Regions from separate parts of the Consotaella aegiceratis genome, predicted to be linked through region 1. Evidence: riboswitches for the same ligand, from Rfam matches in the RefSeq annotation. Region 1 holds a riboswitch; the other holds the start of a gene.

Region 1 (4,195 bases):
TGCCGAAGGCCGCGATGCCGTGGCAGCCGAATTGGCCGCCGCCAGCCGGGCGATCGCGGCACGCGCCGTCTCGGCCAAGGTGCATGATGCGGCGGTGTCCGCGCGAGCGGCCGACGTGACGCCGGAGCTGATGCGGCGCCAAGGCTCGTTCGCCACGCGCCGGCCTCTCCAGCATGCCGCGCTGGACCTGCCGACCTTCCCGACCACGACGATCGGCTCGTTTCCGCAGACGGCAGAGGTGCGTCAGGCGCGCTCCGACTTTGGCAAGGGCAAGCTCGATGCGGTCGGTTACGAGGCGTTCCTCAGGCAGAAGACCGCCGAGGTGGTCGCCTGGCAGGAGGAGATCGGGCTCGACGTGCTGGTCCATGGCGAGTTCGAGCGCAACGACATGGTCCAGTACTTCGGCGAGCAGCTCTCCGGCTTCGCCTTCACCAAGCATGCCTGGGTGCAGAGCTACGGATCGCGCTGCGTGCGTCCGCCGGTGATCTTCGGCGACGTCTCACGGCCGGCGCCGATGACCGTCGCCTGGTGGCGCTATGCCCAGAGCCTGACGGGCAAGCCGATGAAGGGCATGCTCACCGGTCCGGTCACCATCCTCAACTGGTCCTTCGTGCGCGACGACCTGCCCCGCGCGGATGTTTGCCGGCAAATCGCATTGGCGATTCGCGACGAGGTGTCCGACCTCGAATCGGCCGGCGCCAGGATGATCCAGATCGACGAGGCGGCGCTGCGCGAAGGCCTGCCGCTCAAGCGCGCCGAATGGACGACCTATCTCGACTGGGCGGTGGAGTGCTTCCGGCTCTGTTCCTCCGGCGTTGCCGACGAGACGCAGATCCACACGCACATGTGCTACTCGGAGTTCAACGACATCATCGAGTCGATCGCCGCGATGGATGCCGACGTGATCTCCATCGAGACCTCGCGCTCCAAGATGGAGCTGCTCGACGCCTTCGTCGCCTATCACTATCCGAACGAGATCGGCCCAGGCGTCTACGATATCCATTCACCGCGCGTGCCGGACGCCGCCGAGATGGTCGAGCTTCTTACAAAGGCAGCCGAGCGCCTGGCTCCCGATCAGATCTGGGTCAATCCGGATTGCGGGTTGAAGACGCGGGGCTGGGACGAGACGCGGCCGGCCCTCGTCGCCATGGTCGAGGCGGCCCGGCAGTTGCGCCGGACTTATCCCCGATCCTGACCGATGCGGCTCGACGAAGCCGCGTCACGATGTCCCGTTGACGCGGGAATCGGTTGACGCTCGATCCGGTCTCGGTACCATATCTAGCGTCATTGGTTCCCGCGTCATTCAAGATGTGGGCTAAGAGGGAAGCCGGTGCGCCGTCCGCCAGGATGGTCATGCCGGCGCTGCCCCCGCAACTGTAGGCGAAGAGCCTGCCCTTGGATTCCGTCACTGGCGCGACGCAGCACCGGGAAGGCGAGGGGCAGGCAATGACGCGCGAGCCAGGAGACCTGCCGTGACACCGATTTGAAACGTCCTCGGTGCGGGGTGGCCCGGCAGGACGCGGCGTCTCTCGATTCGCGGTGCGATTCGGGGTCGTATTGCGTCGTCTGTCCTCGTCCCCCGTTCCGAATCATACGAGGGTATTCATGGGGCAGGTTAGGGCAGCGGCCAATCCGACGACGGTGGTCAAGCGCAGCGGCGAGGTGGTCGCCTTCGACACCGGCAAGATTCGCTCGGCCATCGCGCGCGCCGGTGCGGCGACCGGCGAGTTCGGCGCGGCGGAAGCCGAGCTTCTGGCGATCCAGGCAGTGAAGGTGCTGGCGCACCGCTTCTCCAGCCGCGCGCCGCGCATCGAGGAAATCCAGGACGTGGTGGAGCAGGCGCTGATTTCGGCCAACCACTTCGCCACGGCGCGAGCCTATATCGTCTATCGCGAGCAGCGCTCGCGCCAGCGCGGCGACCGGGCGACGCTGGTCGACGTCGAGCGTTCGATCAACGAATATCTCGACCGCGCCGACTGGCGGGTGAACGCCAACGCGAACCAGGGCTATTCGCTGGGCGGACTGATCCTCAACGTTTCCGGAAAGGTGGTCGCCAACTACTGGCTCTCCCACGTCTATCCGCCCGAGGTGGGCGCCGCGCACCGCGAGGGCGACATCCACATCCACGACCTCGACATGCTGGCCGGCTATTGCGCCGGCTGGTCGCTGCGCACGCTGCTCTTCGAGGGGCTGAACGGCGTGCCTGGCAAGGTCGAGGCCGCGCCGCCCAAGCATTTCGGCAGCGCGGTCGGTCAGATCGTCAATTTTCTGGGCACGTTGCAAAACGAATGGGCCGGCGCCCAGGCCTTCTCGTCCTTCGACACCTACATGGCCGCCTTCGTGCGCAAGGACGCCATGACCTACGAGGAGGTGCGCCAGGGCGTCCAGGAGCTGATCTACAACCTCAACGTCCCATCGCGCTGGGGCACGCAGACGCCCTTCACCAACCTCACCTTCGACTGGACCTGCCCGGACGATCTGAAAGACCAGGTGCCGGTGATCGGCGGCCGGGAGATGGACTTTGCCTATGGCGATCTCCAGGCCGAGATGGACCTGATCAACCGGGCCTATATCGAGGTGATGACGGCGGGCGACGCCAAGGGGCGCGTCTTCACCTTTCCGATCCCGACCTACAACATCACGCCGGACTTTCCCTGGGAGAGCGAGAACGCCGAACGGCTGTTCGAGATGACGGCGAAATACGGGCTTCCCTATTTCCAGAACTTCGTCAATTCCGAGCTTTCGCCCAACATGGTGCGCTCCATGTGCTGTCGGCTGCAGCTCGATCTGCGCGAGCTGCTGAAGCGCGGCAACGGCCTGTTCGGTTCTGCCGAACAGACCGGATCGGTGGGCGTGGTCACCATCAACTGCGCCCGGCTCGGCCATGTCTTCGCCGGCGACGAAAACGGCCTCTTCGCCCGCCTCGACACGTTGCTCGACATCGCCCGCACCAGCCTCGAGATCAAGCGCAAGACCGTGCAGCGGCTGATGGACGAAGGGCTCTTTCCCTACACCAAGCGCTATCTCGGCACGCTCCGCAACCACTTCTCCACCGTCGGCGTGAACGGCATCAACGAGATGATCCGCAACTTCACCGGCGACGCGGAGGATGTCACCACCGAATGGGGCCATGCCTTTGCCGTCCGCCTGCTCGACCACGTGCGCGCCCGCATGGTGGAGTATCAGGAGGAGACCGGACATCTCTACAATCTGGAGGCCACGCCCGCCGAGGGCACGACCTACCGCTTCGCCCGGGAGGACAGGAAGCGCTATCCGGCCATTCTCCAGGCCGGCACGGAAGACGAGCCCTATTACACCAATTCGAGCCAGCTGCCGGTCGGCTTCACCGATGATCCCTTCGAGGCGCTGGCCCGACAGGAGGAGCTGCAGCGCAAATACACCGGCGGCACGGTGCTGCACCTCTACATGGGCGAACGCATCTCCTCGGCCGAGGCCTGCCGCAAGCTGGTGCGCCGGGCGCTGGAAAACTTCCGCCTGCCCTACGTTACCGTGACGCCCACCTTCTCGATCTGTCCGAAACACGGCTATCTCGCCGGCGAGCACGAGTTCTGCCCGAAATGCGATGCCGAGGCGATCGCCAAGAAGCGCGCCGCCGCCTGACCCCGATCCAAAGGAGACCATCATGAACGATATGAGCCTGACCGCCGAACCCGCCGAAGCCCTCGAACTGGCGCCGGAGGAGCGCCAGCCCTGCGAGATCTGGACACGCGTCATGGGCTATCACCGTCCCGTCGGCTCCTTCAATCGCGGCAAGAAGGGCGAGTTCGCCGAACGCGTTTCGTTCCGGGAGCCGGCACGAGCCGATGACTGAGCTCAGGGTCGGGGGGCTCGCCCCCCTTTCCACCTGCGACTGGCCCGGCCAGCTCGTGGCGACGATCTTCTGCCAGGGTTGTCCCTGGCGCTGCCCCTATTGTCACAATCCTCATCTTCTGGCCGCCCGCGGGGATAGGGAACTGGCATGGCCGGATATTGGCGCCTTCCTGCGAAGCCGGCGGAATCTGCTCGACGGCGTGGTGTTTTCCGGCGGCGAGCCGACCCTGCAGAAGGGCTTGCCCGAGGCTATGCATACGGTTCGCGATATGGGCTTCAAGATCGGCCTTCACACCGGCGGTGCCTATCCGGCACGGCTGCGGGAGGTGCTTCCGCTGGTCGACTGGGTCGGGTTCGACATCAA
Region 2 (4,195 bases), on a different contig from region 1:
TGCCGCCGTGCCTCTCATCCTTAGAACGTCGCCTTCAGTCCGACGAAGGCCGTGCGGCCCTGCGCCTCGTAGCCGTACACCTCCTGATACTCCTCGTCGAACAGGTTTTCCACCCGGGCGTAGCCTTCCAGCACGTCGGTGAACTTGTAGCTGCCGCCGAGATTGACCACCGTATAGCTGTCCAAGGTGGCCGTCGTGGTCGAGTAGGTGGCGCGGCCCGTGTGGTAGTCGTAGTCCTTCATCTCGCCGTTGAAGACGGCGTCGAGGAAGACGCGCGCGCGGCCCTCGTAGAATTGGTAGGACGCGTTGAGCGAGCCGGAATGGGGCGCCCGACGCACTTCCTCGTCACCGTCCGGATCCTCGGCGTCGGTATAGGTATAGGTTGCGGTGGCGGAGAAGCCGGGGAAGGGGTTGATCGTCAACGAGGCCTCGATGCCCTGGCGCTTGCTGGTGCCGTCCATGTTGATGACGGTCGAACCGTTGCTGTAGATCTCGTTCTCCAGATCCTGGTGGAAATAGGTGAGATCGGCGACCACCAGGCCGTCTGCGAAGTCGTGCCCGATGCCGACGTCCCAGCCGAAACTCTCCTCCGGCTCGAGATCGGGATTGCCGACGAAATAGGCCGGATAATAGCCGTAGAGCTCGGTGAAGGTCGGGTTGGTCACGCCGGTCCCGACGGAGCTGTGCAGGCGCGTATCGGCGTTGGGGATCTCCCAGGCCCCCGAGAGGCTGAAGGTCGTGGCGTCGGCGAAGTCGTCGTTGAGGTCGTGCCGGACGGCAGCGTCCAGGTAGAGCTGATCGAAGAACTCGCCGCGATACTCGCCGACGAAACCATAGGTCTCGCGCGACTTCTCGTCGTCCAACGCACCCGCGCTGCGCGGCTCCGTCAACTGAAAGGTCTCGCGCTCCCAGTCGATGCCCCCCGTCAGCTGATGATGCGCGTCCGCGAAGGACGGCGTATCGAACGCGTAGGAGGCCTGATAGCTGGCCTTCGTCCGCCCGCCCTTGGAGCCGCCCTCGACCTCGTCGCCGTCCTCCAGTTCGTCGCGCGTATAGTGGTTGCCCGACACGCGGGTTTCCTGCGTCAGGGCGCCGTCCAGCGACGTCCAGGTGAGCCCGAGCTGTCCGAGCACGTCTTGCGTGTCGGTCTGATTGTCGGTGTCGAGCACCAGGCCGTAAGAGGACCCGGCGGCGAAGGTGACCGGGTCGTATGAGAAGTCCTGCGCGTCGTAGTCGCTCTTCCGGTCGACGAAACGCAGCGAGCCGTCGAGGCGCAGATCGGGCGTGATGTCGGCGTTGAACTTTCCGTTCAGCGTGAAGTTCCGGTCGCCGTCGTCCTCGTCGCCATAGGGAGAGATGTTGTAGCCGTCGGAGCGGCGATAGCTGGCCGTGACCCCGGCGTCGAATGTTTCTCCACCACCGAGGAGGGAGACCGAACCGAGCACCGTGCCGTCGGTGCCGACTTCGCTCTTGGCCGTGATTTCATGACCGTTTCGCATGCCGGTCTTGGTGATGATGTTGATCACGCCGCCGACGGCGTCCGAGCCCCAGAACGCGCTTTGCGGGCCACGCAGAACTTCGATCCGCTCGATCCCTGCCGTCTGCAGGTTCGAAAAGTCGTAGCCGTCCGTCGAGGTTTCGCTGGCCTCGATGCCGTCGATCAGGACGAGGACATGGTTGGCCTCGGTGCCGCGAATGCGCACCTGCGTGAGGCTGCCGCGCGAACCGGCCTGCGAGACGGCGACGCCCGGCACCAGGCGCAGTGCGTCAGAGACGTATTGGATGTGGTGCTCTTCGAGCTCCTCGGCCGTGATGACCGTATAGGCGCGCCCGACCTTTTCGGCGGCTTCCGGCGTGCGGCCGGCGGTGATCACCACCGTTTCGAGCGCGGTTTCGTCCTCTTGCGCGTAGGCCGCACTCGCACCGGCAGCCGCCACCAGCGTCAGAACCAGGATCTTCGTCTTCATTTCGTTCCCCTCGAGGTCGCCGCGAATGCGCGAACGGCATTCGGCTGGAGCCGCGGGTCTTCCTCGGAAGCGAACGGTGGATCATGGAATCGCGGACGATTCCGGCCCCGGCCATCCGGACACACGGCGACATGTTGCTCACGTCACCGCACGGACAACCGCGCCTCGGCACGCCCCGTACCAAAGCTGGGTGACCGGGATTGGCAGGTCTCCTGGCTTCCGGATCGACGTCGCTCTTCCGCCTTCCCAAGCATTGGGCTCAGTGGCTGAAGCGTGCTCGTCTCACGCTTCGATGGAAGACGACTTTCCGGTTACAGTTGCGGGGGCAGCCCCGGAGTCGGCGCCGAAGCGCTTCACCGCGTTCCCTTTTATCCACCTTGCGGCAGAACCATTCCCATCCGCGTTGCTACAGGGGCCGGGAAAGGCGGTCAACATTTCGCCGCAATCGACAGACGCTGAGGAGGCGGGTGTAGAGTTCTTGCAACGTCGGCGGCCTCGACGTGGCGGCCGTGCCGCCGAAAGAGCCGCCCGGAGCGAGGAGTTCAGTCGCCCGCGACGAAGAACTGCCAACGGCCGTCGGGCGTAATCCCGACACGGTAGAAATTATAGGCGCCGAACCCCTTCATCGCCTCGAAGTCGCCGGCCGTGACCAGTTCAAACAGCTCCACCATCTGCCGCTTCGTCAGGGTGTCGAGCGACATTTGGGTGAAGTAGGGCCAGACATAGATCTCGTTGTCGGTGCCCGGCTCGTTGTGCACGTGTCCGGCCTCCAGGACCTCGAGCAGGATCGCGAGGATTTCCGCACCTTCGCCGTCGCCGGACAATTCCTTCAGAAAGGCGATCGGGTCCTCGGTCTGGGTGCCGAAACTCAGCACGGTGCCCTCGGGACCGGTCTCCAGATAGGGCCGCAGCTTTTCGACCTCGCCGGTCCTGGCGATGTCCATCAGGCGCTGCCGCAGGTCGCGCACCGGGCGCGGAAGGTCCTCGTCCCCGTAGAGGACGTCGGTCGGCGTATCGGTGGTCGCGGTCGCTTGGTCCGGGGCGGGCTCGCCCTCGTCGACATCGGGCTGGTCCGTCCCCGTCGCCGGGACGATTTCCTCCGGTTCCGAGACGTCGTCATTGTCGTCGGTATCGGTGGGCGCGGTCTCATCGAGATCGAGCGGCGGCAGGGGCACCGCGATGATGCCTTCCTTCGCCGGTTCCTCGCCGTCGGTTCCGATCTGCGAGAGCGCAAAAGCGCTGCTCGCGGCGCCCAGGGCGCCCGCGACAAGTGCGGTCTGCATCAACACGCGGAACAGGCGATGCGCGGCCATCTTCCCGATCCTTCGCTCTCGTGCGTCCAGGAGTGTGCGCCTGCCGGCTCTATTGCAGGGGGCGGTTCTGGCGAAACTCTCCGTATTCGACGCGCTGCTGCAGTTCCTTGACGAACTGCAGGACCTCTTCCTCGCCGTGCAGGCGAACAAGCTCGGTCAATGCCGTAGCGATGGCGGTCTCTGCGAGAATCTCGGCCTCGATGCCGTCGGAAATCCCGTCCGCCCAGGCCTCGTTGTGGTATTCGAGGGCGACCTGCTTCTTTTCGGCGGCGATGACTTCATCGAGTTCGGCGCCCTGCAAATCGATCATGAAAGGGTCCCCCTGGCTCATTGGTTGTCAAAACTCTAACACGACCGCGCAAATTTTAAGTCTCGAACGGTCGGGATCGTTAAGGGAATGTTAATTGCCGTACCTTGCGCTAATCTCCCGTGACAGAGCGATCCCCTCTTTTTGATAGCGCTGGACGGCGATTCGGGCGGCTGGCGTGCATGTGCGGTATGTCGATTCGAAGGCGCGGTAGCCGCTGTTGAAGCTGGACACCAGGATGCGTCGATCCGCCTCGTTGGGCTTCTGCGCATCGATCAGCGCGGCCATCTCGTCGCGGTAGGCGGACGCATTGGGGTCGCTGCAGAGCTTGCGCAGAAAATGCACCGATCCGAGGATCGACGACAGCCGGCTGAGCGGCTTCATGAACGGCGCGTTCGACGGCTGAACCGCCTCCGGAGCGGCATCGGGCGTGGCTCCGGCCTCTTCCGCTCGGCTGCAAACCGGGCCGACGAGAACCATGGCCAAGGCCAGCCCCGCCGCCGGGCCAAAGGAGAAACGACATGCCATCATGGCCATGGTTTGGCGTGACATTAACACAAAATCAACCACTTCGCCGATGCCTGGCGTGAATTGACGCAGGGTGCGCC

The links. A riboswitch is a leader RNA that binds a small molecule or an ion and turns the genes downstream of it on or off. The one in region 1 is predicted to bind cobalamin.
Region 2: another riboswitch for cobalamin. It lies ahead of SMD10_RS17380 (TonB-dependent receptor plug domain-containing protein); the one in region 1 lies ahead of SMD10_RS00410 (ribonucleoside triphosphate reductase).

What each region holds. Positions count from the first base shown of each region.
Region 1 is NZ_JAZHFT010000001.1:86,647-90,841, reverse strand. It holds gene metE (5-methyltetrahydropteroyltriglutamate--homocysteine S-methyltransferase) at 1-1,195, shown strand, start outside; cobalamin riboswitch at 1,271-1,489, shown strand; gene SMD10_RS00410 (ribonucleoside triphosphate reductase) at 1,606-3,621, shown strand; gene nrdD (anaerobic ribonucleoside-triphosphate reductase) at 3,644-3,832, shown strand; gene SMD10_RS00400 (anaerobic ribonucleoside-triphosphate reductase activating protein) at 3,825-4,195, shown strand, end outside.
Region 2 is NZ_JAZHFT010000028.1:25,434-29,628, forward strand. It holds gene SMD10_RS17375 (ABC transporter substrate-binding protein) at 1-18, opposite strand, end outside; gene SMD10_RS17380 (TonB-dependent receptor plug domain-containing protein) at 21-1,967, opposite strand; cobalamin riboswitch at 2,153-2,375, opposite strand; gene SMD10_RS17385 (hypothetical protein) at 2,510-3,280, opposite strand; gene SMD10_RS17390 (hypothetical protein) at 3,330-3,590, opposite strand; gene SMD10_RS17395 (TIGR02301 family protein) at 3,681-4,195, opposite strand, start outside.